Regions from separate parts of the Ruegeria sp. AN6 genome, predicted to be linked through region 1. Evidence: riboswitches for the same ligand, from Rfam matches in the RefSeq annotation. Region 1 holds a riboswitch; each other region holds the start of a gene.
What was found. Region 1 has a riboswitch for cobalamin ahead of ACR0MQ_RS11580 (hypothetical protein). Riboswitches for the same ligand answer to the same signal wherever they lie in the genome.

Region 1 (4,211 bases):
CGGTCCGCCTGCATTCCCACCGATGGCTGAAGAGGTATAGGCCGGTCGGGCAGAGGCCTGTGGCGCAGGGCTCGCCTGGCCTGGCACTCCGATGCCCGATCCTGGCCCGCCATTGGGGGGTGGAGGTGCATCCTTTAAGCGCTTGATCAGTTCTTCCGGACTTGGCAGGTCGGCCACATGGGTCAGGCGGATCACAGCCATTTCTGCAGCCATCATGGCGTTGGGTGCAGCCGAGACCTCTTCCAGAGCTTTGAGCAGCATTTGCCACATGCGGGTCAGAACACGCATTGGCAGCGCTTCGGCCATCTGTTGGCCTCGGGCACGTTCGTCGGGTGAAACGGTTGGATCTTCGGCGGCATCAGGGGTGATTTTGACCACCGAAACCCAATGGGTGATCTCAGCCAGATCGCGGAGCACAGCCAGAGGATCAGCACCTTCTGCATATTGTCCGCTAAGTTCGGTCAAAGCACCGGCCGCATCACCGCGCAGGATCATGTCCATCAGATCCAGCACCCGACCCCGATCCGCCAACCCGAGCATGGCGCGCACCTGATCTGCGCTGGTTTCACCCGCACCGTGCGAAATCGCCTGATCCAACAGCGAGGTTGCGTCACGGGCGGATCCTTCGGCGGCTCGGGTGATTAGCGCCAATGCGTCATCGGCGATCTGTGCTTTCTCGGATTCAGCGATCTTGCGCAACAGGCCGATCATATCTTCGGGTTCGATCCGCCTCAGATCGAAACGTTGGCAGCGCGACAAAACCGTGACCGGGACCTTGCGGATCTCGGTCGTGGCGAAGATGAATTTCACATGCTCGGGTGGTTCCTCAAGCGTCTTGAGCAGCGCGTTGAAAGCGCTGGTCGATAGCATGTGGACCTCGTCGATAATGTAAATCTTGTAGCGTGCGCTGGCGGCACGGTAGCGGACACTGTCGATGATTTCACGGATGTCGTTCACACCAGTCCGGCTGGCGGCGTCCATCTCCATCACATCGACGTGGCGGCCTTCCATGATGGCTATGCAATGCTCGCACTGACCGCAGGGTTCTGTGGTGGGTTTACCTTCGCCATCAGGCCCGATGCAATTCATCCCCTTCGCGATGATCCGGGCTGTGGTTGTTTTACCGGTGCCACGGATGCCGGTCATGATAAAGGCCTGAGCGATCCGGTCCGCCTCGAACGCGTTTTTCAGTGTGCGTACCATCGCGTCCTGACCGACCAGATCGGCAAAGGTTTCAGGACGGTATTTGCGGGCAAGAACCTGGTAGGCGGGGCTTGGCGTATCGGTCATGTCTGCTCTGTCGGATTCGAGTTACGCCGCAGCGTAGAGGCCCCCGCTGCCCGCGTCCACAGCAAGCCGCGAGGATTTTCATTTTGGATTGCCGGCCGACGCGGTTAATATCGTACAGTCTAAGACCAGCCAGAAAGATTTTCTGATCAGCGTTTCGGGGGGAGCGTAGAATGGCTCAGATTGTTATCCATGCACTTCAAGTGGGCGGGGGCACGCTTGCGTTAACTTCAATGCCAGGGCGAGGAGGAGACTATTCCGGTGATCTTGATGCGGTTACCGGATGGAAGCCCGGCCTTATTCTGTCAATGACTACCGAGGTCGAGATGATCCTTGATGGCGCCAGGGATTTTGGGGCCGATGTTCGCAGCCGCGCTTGTCGCTGGGTTCATCTGCCAGTCGAGGATTACGGTATACCCTCCGACGACATTGATATGCGCTGGGTGGATGCCAGCGAGTCCGCTCGCCACGCATTATCGGGTGGAGGCCGGGTACTAATCCACTGCAAAGGCGGATGTGGCCGCTCTGGTATGGCTGTATTACGCTTGATGGTCGAGTGTGGAGAGCACCCGGACGAGGCATTGAAAAGGTTGCGAGCGATACGCCCATGTGCAGTTGAAACCGACGCGCAGCTGCGCTGGGCGACTGCGCCTGCCAGTGTCTTGGTAGCCGAATAGCGATCAAGCCGACGGACGGTATTCAGCCTGCGCCCGAGTACTTCCGCCCAGGGTTAACACTTCCAGCATCGCGCAAGGCGGTCGGGACAAGGTGCCTGCAGGGATGGGGTGCGAGTCCGTGCCAAACATCAGGTCTGCATAGCTGTCCAGATGGTCGATCGCGACGTCTGAATCCGCATCACAGAACACTCGGGTTTCTTCGGGACCGGAGCGAAATCGGGCGGTGCACCCACTAGCGCAATGAGTCAAATCGCAGCTTCCTTCGATTCCGAATCCTGCGGTGGTAGTGGGGCCAGCTTTTCCAACCGAAGTGGCCAGTGCCCGTGCCATTCGTGCCAAAGCGGGGCAGTTTTTCCCGGTCCGTTGGCAAATTGTTGCCGAGAATTTATGCGTGTTGGTCTTCCAGATCATTCATGCGCCCTCCGCGCAGGGCAGGGGCATCAATCAGGAGGGACAGCATGCATGCGGTCTTGCCCTGCCCGGACACCCCGCCCGAGTTTCAGTTTCGATTTGATGGCAGGTCTCCTGACTTGCGGGTCATTGCTTTGCCGACCTTCCCGACCTTCAAGGCCAGTGGCATTTCGACATCGCTCTCCGCTTACAGTTGCGGGGGCAGTCTCGGACTGGGTTCGTTCCGGTTTTATCCGGGCAGAACCGCACCGTGTTCCCTTTTCATCCCGGCCCAGTTGGGCGCGAGAACCATCACGTCATCGCTAGCGGTACAATCGTTCGGGAGTCAAGAAGATTGATGATGGCATGTGACGCACGGTCCAGCCACGTCAACCTTGACTCGGCGCGCCTTGGGTGAACTGATCGGTTCAGTTGATTTCAGAGGGCACCATGTTGGACACACAGCAAGCGGTTGTCACCGAGGACATTCAGTTTCAGTCCGGCCCGGCAATACTGTCGGCACGGCTCTATCACCCTGTCGCAAAACCAGACAAAGTTGTTGTGATCAACGGCGCAACCGGTGTGCCCAGAGATTACTACCAGCATTTCGCAAGTTGGCTTGCAAAAGCGCACGGCATGGCCTGCCTTACCTATGACTACAGGGATTTTGGTCACTCTCTGACAGGCTCACAAAAGCAATCGCGTGTCACCATGGCGGATTGGGCGCTGATCGACATTCCGGCTGCACGGACCGAAATGCGGCGGAGGTTTCCACAGGCTAAGCTTTGGAGTATCGGGCATTCTTTGGGCGGGATGTTTGGTCCGGTCCAACCCGATATCGATCAGATCGACAGGATGATCTGTGTCTGTTCCGGTCTGGTAACGCTGAAGGATCATCCTTGGCCTTACCGCGCTTTGGCGACGTTGTTCTGGTACGGTCATGCGCCCCTGGCGGTAAATGCGCTCGGGTATTTGCCTGGGAAGGCTTTGGGTTTTGGAACAAATCTGCCTTCCCAAGTTTACTGGCAATGGCGCAAATGGTGCACAGCGCCCCAAAGCTATGTACCCGAAATCGGAGATACCTTGCCGGCTAACCGCTGGGCCGACATGGGCAGGCAAGTTGACATATTCGCCTTTGAGGATGATCAGGTTGTGCCCCCCCAGGCGGTTTGGCGGCTTGCCGATCTCTATGTTTCAGGTGCGCGGCGCCATCTGCTTTCGGCAAATGAATTCGGGTTATCCGAAGTCGGCCATATCGGCGCGTTTGCCCGGCGAAACGCTGCCGTTTGGCCCCGGTTGATCTCCTGAAAAGCTGGGCACCGGTAACCGGTGCCCAGAAAGGTCAAAGTCCCTTGCGGGATTTTTTCTCGTGCATCACGCTGCGCACCATTTTTCCAAACGCTTTATCGCGTGAGCGTGCCTGCGCCACCGAAGCCGAATTGTGCTGATCTTCGCGACGCAGCTTGCGCCATCGGTCCAGCCGTGCGGGATCAAGTGCCCCGGTTTCGATTGCAGCCTGTATCGCACAGCCGGGCTCGGTGTTGTGCTGACAATCTGAGAATCGACAGTTCATGCTCAGGTCCGAGATATCAGAGAACACCTCGTCCACACCCTCTTGCGCGTCCAACAGGCGTAACGCACGCATGCCGGGTGTATCGATCAACCAACCTCCGTTGCTCATTCGATGTAGCGCACGCGCTGTTGTTGTGTGCCTGCCACGCGCATCATCTTCGCGAATGCTTGCGGTGGCTTGATCCTGCCCGGTCATCCCGTTGGTGAGTGTCGTCTTGCCAACGCCAGAAGATCCGACCAGGGTGCTGGTCTGTCCTTTCGGGCACCACGACAGGACCTGTTCGA
Region 2 (4,211 bases), on a different contig from region 1:
TGACTGAACATTGCCTTCAGGCAAACGGATATTGATGTATTCATCCACATCCAGGCTCATGATCCAATTTGCGGACTGATAGCTTGGATGACTGCGAGATCGGGTAAAAGCCCGGTTCTGGGGCGCAGCGCGTGGTCCAACCTTGTTGCGCTCATGATGCGCCCAGCCTAAGGCCTGCATCCGATCACCGATGACATCTGTGCCATCAGAACAGTCGTTGGTATAGATCAGGATATCATTGAACCCGATTGCGCGGTTGTAAGCCACCCAATCGATCATAAATGGCCCTTCGTTCTTCATCGTCGTCACGATGAGAAAGGTCTCGTTTCCCATAAGTTAAACTCTTGCCTGTGCCATTATCGGACTATTGTTGATCTGTTTAGAATAGCCTCCGAAATTTGTCCAACGAAGCAAGTCCCAGGAATAACTGGCTACCGCACCTCGGCCCCTCCAGGGAGGGGGTCTGATGAAAATGATGGAACTCAATTTGCATTCAGCGCCAACTAATATTGAGTTAACCGCTGACTTCATCAGAACTTTCCCGCGACAATCCGAATAGCCACCTCCGAACCGCAGATAGCTGTGGCATCATCAAACGAAACTCTTCATGAACATCAGCACATTATGTTTTACCGATTCTGAGGAACCACTTCGTAACCCGGCTCTTCCGGCTCATCATCCTGCATTTCCGCGGGGAACCCCGGAGCACGGATATCCAGTCCTGTAGCTTCCTCAAGGCGTTTGATAATGTTAGGGGAAAGTTCCCGGTCACCGTAGCGAGCGATTCCGTCGTCGAAGATTTCCATCATCACCGGGTTTATCTCCAGCGGCACCCCGGCGCGGTCGGCGACCTCCTGAAACAGACCGATATCCTTTTTGACCAGATCCATGGTGAATGAAATATCGCGGGACCCATTCAGAATCACCTGGCTTTCCGTTTCGTGCACAAATGATGTGCCCGACGAAATTTTGATCGCCTCATAGGTCGTACCAAGATCCATCCCTGCAGCCTTTGCGGTCACCAAGGCCTCGGCGCAAGTGATCAGATTTGCAGTTGCCAGATAGTTTGTCAGCACCTTCAACACTGAGGCCGATCCCAGATCGCCTGTGTGCAAAACGCGGCGCCCCATCGTCGTCAGGAACGGCAGAATGCACTCAAATGTTTCCCGATCGCAGCCTGCAAAAATCGAAATATTGCCCGTAGCCGCCCGATGACATCCGCCCGATACCGGGCAATCAACTGCAGCCCCCCCACGTTCGATCACCGAAGCACCCAATCGTTTTACTTCCGCTTCGTCGGTGGTGGACATTTCCATCCAGATCTTACCGGATGTCACTTCGGACAGCATCTCCTGCATTACCGCGTCCGAGGCGGCAGGAGATGGCAGACAGGTAATCACAGCGTCACAATCACGCATCAATTGGGCGGGGCTTTCAGCTGCCTTCGCACCCTGCGCGACAAAACCGGACACAAGATCAGGGTTGAGGTCATGAACGGTCAGGTCAATCCCATTGCGCAGCAGCGAGCCCGACAATTTTCCGCCCACGTTTCCCAGCCCGATAAAGCCTACTTTCATATGACGCTCTCCCTGTTCGTCTTTCGATGCACATGCCAACACGCCCGTTGACCTAAGTCATGCCGTCCAGCGACCCTCAGAGGTCGCTTTTTTGCCCCTGTACGCACTGTTGAGCGAGACTCGCTTGACAAGGGGGGTAATGCTGTCCCAAGAGCCAAGTGTTGGTGTCTGCAGCAGCAGATGAAAAGGGAATGCGTCAGCGGAATTTCCGTCAAACGCAGCCGCCCCCGCGACCGTGACCGGAGAGGGTGCCCAAGCCACTGGCGAATGCCGGGAAGGCGGGACATCCGACAGAGCACCGCTCTGACATCCGCAAGCCGGGAGACCTGCCAACGCCCGAAGATGAAACCGGACGGGGTGTTCCGGTGTGGGGCTTTAATCAGCCCACATGAAACCCCGTCCCCCACGAAGAGGATTTGGGGGGATGAGAGACATGGCCGACACCACACCGGTCGAACTGCTGGTCTGCACCACCTGTCGTCGCGGCCTACCCGTCGAAGACGACGCCCAACGCCCCGGCACATTGCTGCACAAAGCGCTAGAACAGGCTGACCTGCCCGAAGGCATCACCTTGAAAGCAGTAGAATGCCTTTCAAACTGCGATGAGGGCTGTTCTATCGTGCTGCGTGGTGGACCTGATCGATGGACATTCGTCTATAAACATCTGAGCGAAACCGATCACGTCGAAACCATCATTGAAGGTGCCACCAAGTACCTTCAGACCGAGGACGGGCTGGTCAAATGGCGTGAACGCCCCGAACACTTCCGCAAGAATTGCGCGGCCCGTATTCCCCCGATTGGAGCGCTGAAATGAGCAATCTCGAAAAACTGCCCGTCACCGTGATCACCGGCTTTCTGGGCTCGGGCAAAACGACGCTGGTCAAGCATTTGATGCAGAACCCGCAAGGCAAGCGCTTGGCTGTTGTAGTCAATGAGTTCGGCGATGTGGGTGTCGATGGCGATATCCTGAAATCCTGCGCAATCCCGGATTGCCCAGCAGAAAATATCATGGAACTGGCCAATGGCTGCATCTGCTGCACTGTGGCCGACGATTTCATTCCCACGATCGAAGCGCTTATGGCCTTGGAGCCGCGCCCCGATCACATTCTGATCGAAACTTCGGGCCTGGCCCTGCCTAAGCCGCTGCTCAAAGCGTTCGACTGGCCAGACATTCGCTCGAAAATCACAGTCGACGGCGTGATCGCTTTGGCCGATGCCGAAGCTGTTGCTGCTGGTCGGTTCGCACCCAATGTCGAAGCGGTAGACGCCCAGCGCCTTGCCGATGAGTCGATCGACCACGAGACTCCACTATCGGAGGTGTTTGAAGATCAGATCTCTTGCGCCGACATCATCCTGCTGACCAAGCCGGATCTGGCCGGTCCCGAAGGTGTCGCCAAAGCCAAAGAGGTCATCGCGGCCGAAGCCCCTCGCCCCCTACCCGTCGTCGAAGTCGCCGAAGGTGTCGTGGACGTGCGCGTTGTCTTGGGCCTTGAAGCTGCCGCCGAGGACGACATGGAAGCGCGTCCCAGCCATCATGATGGTCATCACGATCACGAGCATGACGATTTTGAAAGCATCATCGTCGAACTGCCGGAACAGACTGATCCGCTGGATCTGGTCGCCAAGATCGAACGCCTGGCAAAGGAACTGAACATCCTGCGCGTCAAAGGCTATGCCGCGGTTCAGGGCAAGCCCATGCGCCTGCTGGTACAGGCCGTCGGCTCGCGGGTACGTCATCAGTATGACCGCCCGTGGGAACCTGGTGAAGAGCGCCGCTCGCGCCTTGTGGTCATCGCCGAGCATGATGATATCAAAGAGGCCAAAATCCGTGATATCCTTGTGGGTGTGACCGAGGCCGCCGAGTAAGATTCATGCACGTCGTCTTCCGCGAAAGCCACGGGTTAGAGGAAACCGAGACCCCAACCGATCTGGGCCAGAGCCCGGCGGACTTGGTGGTGCTGTCCTTTTCTGACAGTGACCTTGGCGCTTTCGCGGCGGGCTGGCATCGCGGTGGCGGGCCAGACGGGCGCATGCCAACCCTGCGGTTGGCCAACCTAACAGCTCTAAAACATCCCCTGTCAGTCGACACATATGTGGAACAGACGCTTGAGGGGGCCAAAGGCGTCCTGATCCGCCTGATTGGCGGCGTGCCATATTGGTCTTACGGCTTGCAGCAGGTTCTGGCACTGGCACAGGCCAAGGGGATCGCACTGGCTGTCCTGCCTGCGGACGGGCGCGAAGATACGCGGCTGGATGAGTACTCCACCCTGCCCGTCTCAACCCTGCGGCGCTTGGCGCATCTGTGTGATACCGGCGGAGAGGTTGCGGCGCAGGCCGCACTCGCGCAGATGGCACTGGCGGCGGGACTATATGCCGGTCCGGTGATGGGGGCAAAAACCATACCGGATTACGGCGCCTGGTGCCCTGATCGTGGCGTGATACCGGCGGACACAGCTTTTTCGGGCGATGCAAAACGCATAATTGTCACGTTTTACCGGGCCTACCTGACCTCTGCCGACACTGCCCCAATCGCGGCTTTGATCCGCAGTGTGCGATCGCGTGGATTCGAGGCCATTGGCCTGTTCGCCCCGTCGCTCAAAGCGCCAACCGCCGCAGACTGGTTACGTGAGACGA
Region 3 (4,211 bases), on a different contig from region 1:
ATCTCGCCGTCGTCGATACCCGTGCCACGCATAATAGCGGTAAATGTCTCAGACACCGGGATCGAGGTGGTTCCGCAAATCGTGGAAACCAGCACAAGGGCGGCCAAAATAGCCGCCCCCAGCAGAAGTGTTAGGCCAAATCGGCCCATATCAGTTGAGGCCCGGATGCATCGCTTGAGCCATTTTCGAGATTGCCTCAATATTTGCGGGGCCAGGTGTCAATTCTTCGTACCGCAAGCCGATCCAACGCTCATTCTTGACGGCATCTGTCTGCGACATCACCGGATGCTCTTGCAGGAATTTGAAGGTATCTGCTGCGCCGTTGCCGGTCTGATAATCCAGCAGCACCAGGAATTCGGGGTTAGATGCGGCCACGGCTTCCCAGGAACTACGGCCCCAGCTTGTATCCATGTCATGGGTGACATTCTCACCACCCGCCGCAGCGATCATAGCATCGGGAATGGCAAACTTCCCAGCAGTGAACGGTGCATCCGCCGGACCATCCAACAAGAAAACTCGAGGCTTCGGCAGCTCGGTCGTTTGCGCTTCGATCGCGGCCAATTCGTCTTTCCATTCACTCACTAGCGCCTCGGCCTTGTCCTCGACCTGCATAACCTTGCCAAGACGCAGAACATCGTCAAACAGCAGGTCCATGCTAGACTCGGGGCGATCCTTGTCCAAATGCACACAGCTTTCTGTCAGGATCATGGTTTTGATCCCGAAGGGTTCCAATGTGTTTGGTGTCACATCCCCACCCGGTTTCATTCCATAATACCAGCCCGCGAAAAACAAATCTGGGTCCGCTGCGACGAGATTCTCAACAGTGGGGTATTTCGGCGCGAGCTCCGGAATGTCACCCCGCAAGGTATCGAATTCCGGGCTGGTCTTGTACCAGCCGGTGATCCCGGTGAGGCCGACGATCTTGTCCTGTAGCCCCAAAGCAAAAGCCATATCCGTCATGTTCATGTCATGCACGACCAACCGTTCCGGCAACGTCTCAAACACAAGGGGTTCGCCGCAATTGTCCACGGTGACTTCCTGCGCTGCAGCGCTGCTTGCAATGGCAGTGACCAAAGCCACGGACCAGATGTGTTTCATCAATATTCTCCTGAGTTTATGTAGAAACAGTGGTTCTTCGGATATCAAGAGCCGGTATCACGCGACCCTCATGGTGAAAGCACAGATAATCCACGCCAAAGGTTTCACGGACCCGTTCGGGCGTCAGAACTTCGGCGACCGTGCCAAATCCGGTCAGGCGCGTGGATTTCATCAAAGCAACATGTGTAGCGAATTCAGGGATCATGACCAGATCGTGCACGATCATTACCACTGTGACCCCAAGATCAGCGACCAGCGATAGCATCCGCCCCTTTGCGTCTGGGTCCAGATGATTGGTGGGTTCATCGAGAAACAGCAAAGAGGGGTTTTGTGCCAAGGCGCGCGCAATATGCGCACGCTGACGCTCGCCCCCAGAAAGCTGAGCCATCCGCTTTTCTGCCAATGGAGCCAGATCAGTGAGGTCAAGTATCCGGTTCAGTTCGCATGCATGATCTTCGGCCGAGCGATCTGCGCGAATGGGAATCTGACCCAATGCCACATAATCACGCAGTGACAGACGCCCGTCAGGAAATTCCTGCTGGCTGACAACGGCTATCATGCGGGCGCGTTCTTTTGCGGATAGGTGCTTGAGGCTTTGTCCATTCATACGCACATCCCCCAATGCCAGTGCCTCGGCACCACAGAGTAGATTCAAAAGCGTAGTTTTACCTGCCCCGTTCGGACCAGCGATCGCAAGAATAGCGCCTTCGTCCAAGGTGAACGAAACGCCTTGCAACAAGATATCTCCGTTAAGCGCGTAATATTCCAGATTTTCGGCAATCAGAAAGCTTTGCTTGGTCATAGCGCTTCCTCAAGCTCAATACGCGGCAGGCGTGAGAGAGTTTTTGTGAACAATGCCCGTGGCCGATCAGTGGCATTTGTCCAACCATCGCCACTCCGCAGATACTGATGGGCAAATTCAACGATCGCGTCCAAATCTTCATCTGTAGAAATGTCACCAAATAGATATTGTGCTTTGCCACGGGCCTGAAAGCCGATGGTGGTTGGCCCTTCACAACCCGCCATACAATTCACAGAGCGGATCACAAATTCCCTCGGCAATCTATGCTTCAACGCCTGGGGTACTTTGTTTGCACTTTCGCCACTTCTGCAGCTCGCGCAGACAAGAAGGATATGATCAACATTGTTCGTCATCTCGCCACCGTTTATTGCGCAATTAAGGTTTTTGTAATGTTATATCGTAACGCTTTAAATATTCTGAACACCGCTTTGGGCACCCCGCGTCGGCGGTTCACGTTGTCGACAATGTATTGATCAGCGATTTTCGCATTTCTCACTCCGCTTGTTTCCAAGCGCAGACGGGAGCTGCCAGTCGTGTGCACACGTGTGAAACGTGTCATCAATACCTCCTTCCAGGACGCCCCGCCCCGGGTTGGTTGAACAATTGATGGCAGGTCTCCTGACTTGCGGGTCCGCGCTTGGCCAACCTTCCCGACCCTTGGGGTCAGTGGCTATTTGGCATAGCTCACCGCTTACAGTTGCGGGGGCAGTTACGGAATTGGCGCCGCTTGGCATTCCTCACCGTATTCCCTTTTCATCCCTCTGACGTATCGTTGGGAACCATCTGCTGCCTGAGTGCCCGAGATCAAGAAATGCGTCAATAACTTTCTCCAAGCTTAAGTCTTCGAAGGTAAGCCAACGCAATACTAGCGAATACGGCGCCAACCGTGTCCGTTTTGAAGTCGTAAATCGATGGATCCCACCCTACCAACTATTGACCGGTAGACTTCATTCTGATGCGAAAACGGCTGTTTGAGATCAAAAGGAATGAGGCAGTAAGGCTGCCATAAGTCACTTCATTTGAAAGAAAAACCAAAAAGGGTTAATCTGCGGGCATTTAGAAGGGGTTGGCTGTCAGATTTCTTTGTAGAGGTTAATTATTGCCTGGGCTTGCTCGGGAAAAGGGGGTTCGTTGACACATTATTTGCCAAACGCTTCACCAGAAGACGTGGTTGACGATATCATCGACCAGAATTTTGAAGCGATCGCGAAGTGGAAAGGTCGAAGGTTAAGAGCGCAACATGGGCGCAGCCATGGGTGTGTCAAAGCCACTTTCACAATCCGGGACGATCTGCCGGAAAGGTTGCGCCATGGCCTTTTCGAAAAGGCAGCAAGTTATTCTGCAGCAGTTCGCTTTTCCAACGGTGCGCATCTGGACGATCGTAAAACCGATGCCCATGGAATGGCGGTCAAACTATTTGATGTGCCGGGCACCAAACTGATCGACGTCGAGGCACTTTCACAACTCAACATCTCGCAAATCAGCGATGAGTTCGACTTTGTTCTTGTCGATCGGGACACTTTCCCCAGCTACCTTTCCGACGATTATGAACGGCTAAGCAGCCTGATCGCCACACTGCAAGCCCTACAACACGCGGCAAATAAGCGTCGCAGCTGGTCATTGAAGCTGATCGTTCGAGGGTTGGTGGCCCTGTTTCGCGCATTTGCCACACAAAAAGGCAGGCGACGCCTTCAGACTGCGAGCGATTTTGCCTCCAACTACATGCAGTCGCCATTCGAGGCGCATTTCTGGTCAACGACGCCCTATCGGCTGGGGACTGACCTGACAGTACGATACCTCGCCCGCAGCGTTCGACATAAGGTAGCAACTAAACCGGTGGACGAGCATGACGGCATCAGCCTGAAACTCCGTCAGGACGTCGCCAGTGACGGCAATCGATTTGAGTTCTGTATAATCGAACCACCGCGTAACGATGGCGACTTCGATCCGCTCGATAACCGCGTCAGATGGGCCTGCGATCCAAAGCCAGACGCACCACTTGACCCGTTTCATCGCACGGTTACACCCATCGCAGATATTACCATCGAAAAAGATGCAGAATTTGATCCGCTCGATGGTGATACCCTGTCATTTTCGCCATGGCGTGTGACCGCCGAGCACAAACCTCTGGGCCCGATCAACGCAATCCGGCTTAAGACTTACCTCAGCCTCGCCCGCGCCCGTTTTCCAAACCGATGATCAATTGGAGCCATTTAGATGCTGAATATTGATGATCTTATCAATCTTGGGTTCAAGATCGCACCACGCACGACAAGCTATATCTCAGCCATGAGGCTTGCGAATGCAGCGC

Region 2: it holds a riboswitch for cobalamin, as region 1 does, so the genes downstream of both, ACR0MQ_RS12395 (DUF1636 family protein) here and ACR0MQ_RS11580 (hypothetical protein) in region 1, are expected to answer to the same signal.
Region 3: it holds a riboswitch for cobalamin, as region 1 does, so the genes downstream of both, ACR0MQ_RS10970 (DUF1636 family protein) here and ACR0MQ_RS11580 (hypothetical protein) in region 1, are expected to answer to the same signal.

Annotation. Positions count from the first base shown of each region.
Region 1 covers NZ_JBQFWR010000006.1:101,773-105,983, reverse strand. The annotation lists gene ACR0MQ_RS11590 (DNA polymerase III subunit gamma/tau) at 1-1,290, opposite strand, end outside; gene ACR0MQ_RS11585 (phosphatase domain-containing protein) at 1,461-1,964, shown strand; gene ACR0MQ_RS11580 (hypothetical protein) at 1,968-2,375, opposite strand; cobalamin riboswitch at 2,463-2,683, opposite strand; gene ACR0MQ_RS11575 (alpha/beta hydrolase family protein) at 2,805-3,662, shown strand; gene rsgA (ribosome small subunit-dependent GTPase A) at 3,697-4,211, opposite strand, start outside.
Region 2 covers NZ_JBQFWR010000007.1:15,613-19,823, forward strand. The annotation lists gene ACR0MQ_RS12385 (glycosyltransferase family 2 protein) at 1-333, opposite strand, end outside; gene ACR0MQ_RS12390 (NAD(P)-dependent oxidoreductase) at 630-1,577, opposite strand; cobalamin riboswitch at 1,723-1,925, shown strand; gene ACR0MQ_RS12395 (DUF1636 family protein) at 2,011-2,391, shown strand; gene cobW (cobalamin biosynthesis protein CobW) at 2,388-3,443, shown strand; gene cobN (cobaltochelatase subunit CobN) at 3,449-4,211, shown strand, end outside.
Region 3 covers NZ_JBQFWR010000005.1:238,582-242,792, forward strand. The annotation lists gene ACR0MQ_RS10955 (FecCD family ABC transporter permease) at 1-149, opposite strand, end outside; gene ACR0MQ_RS10960 (ABC transporter substrate-binding protein) at 151-1,098, opposite strand; gene ACR0MQ_RS10965 (ABC transporter ATP-binding protein) at 1,115-1,900, opposite strand; gene ACR0MQ_RS10970 (DUF1636 family protein) at 1,897-2,253, opposite strand; cobalamin riboswitch at 2,492-2,699, opposite strand; gene ACR0MQ_RS10975 (catalase family protein) at 3,032-4,099, shown strand; gene ACR0MQ_RS10980 (peroxidase family protein) at 4,118-4,211, shown strand, end outside.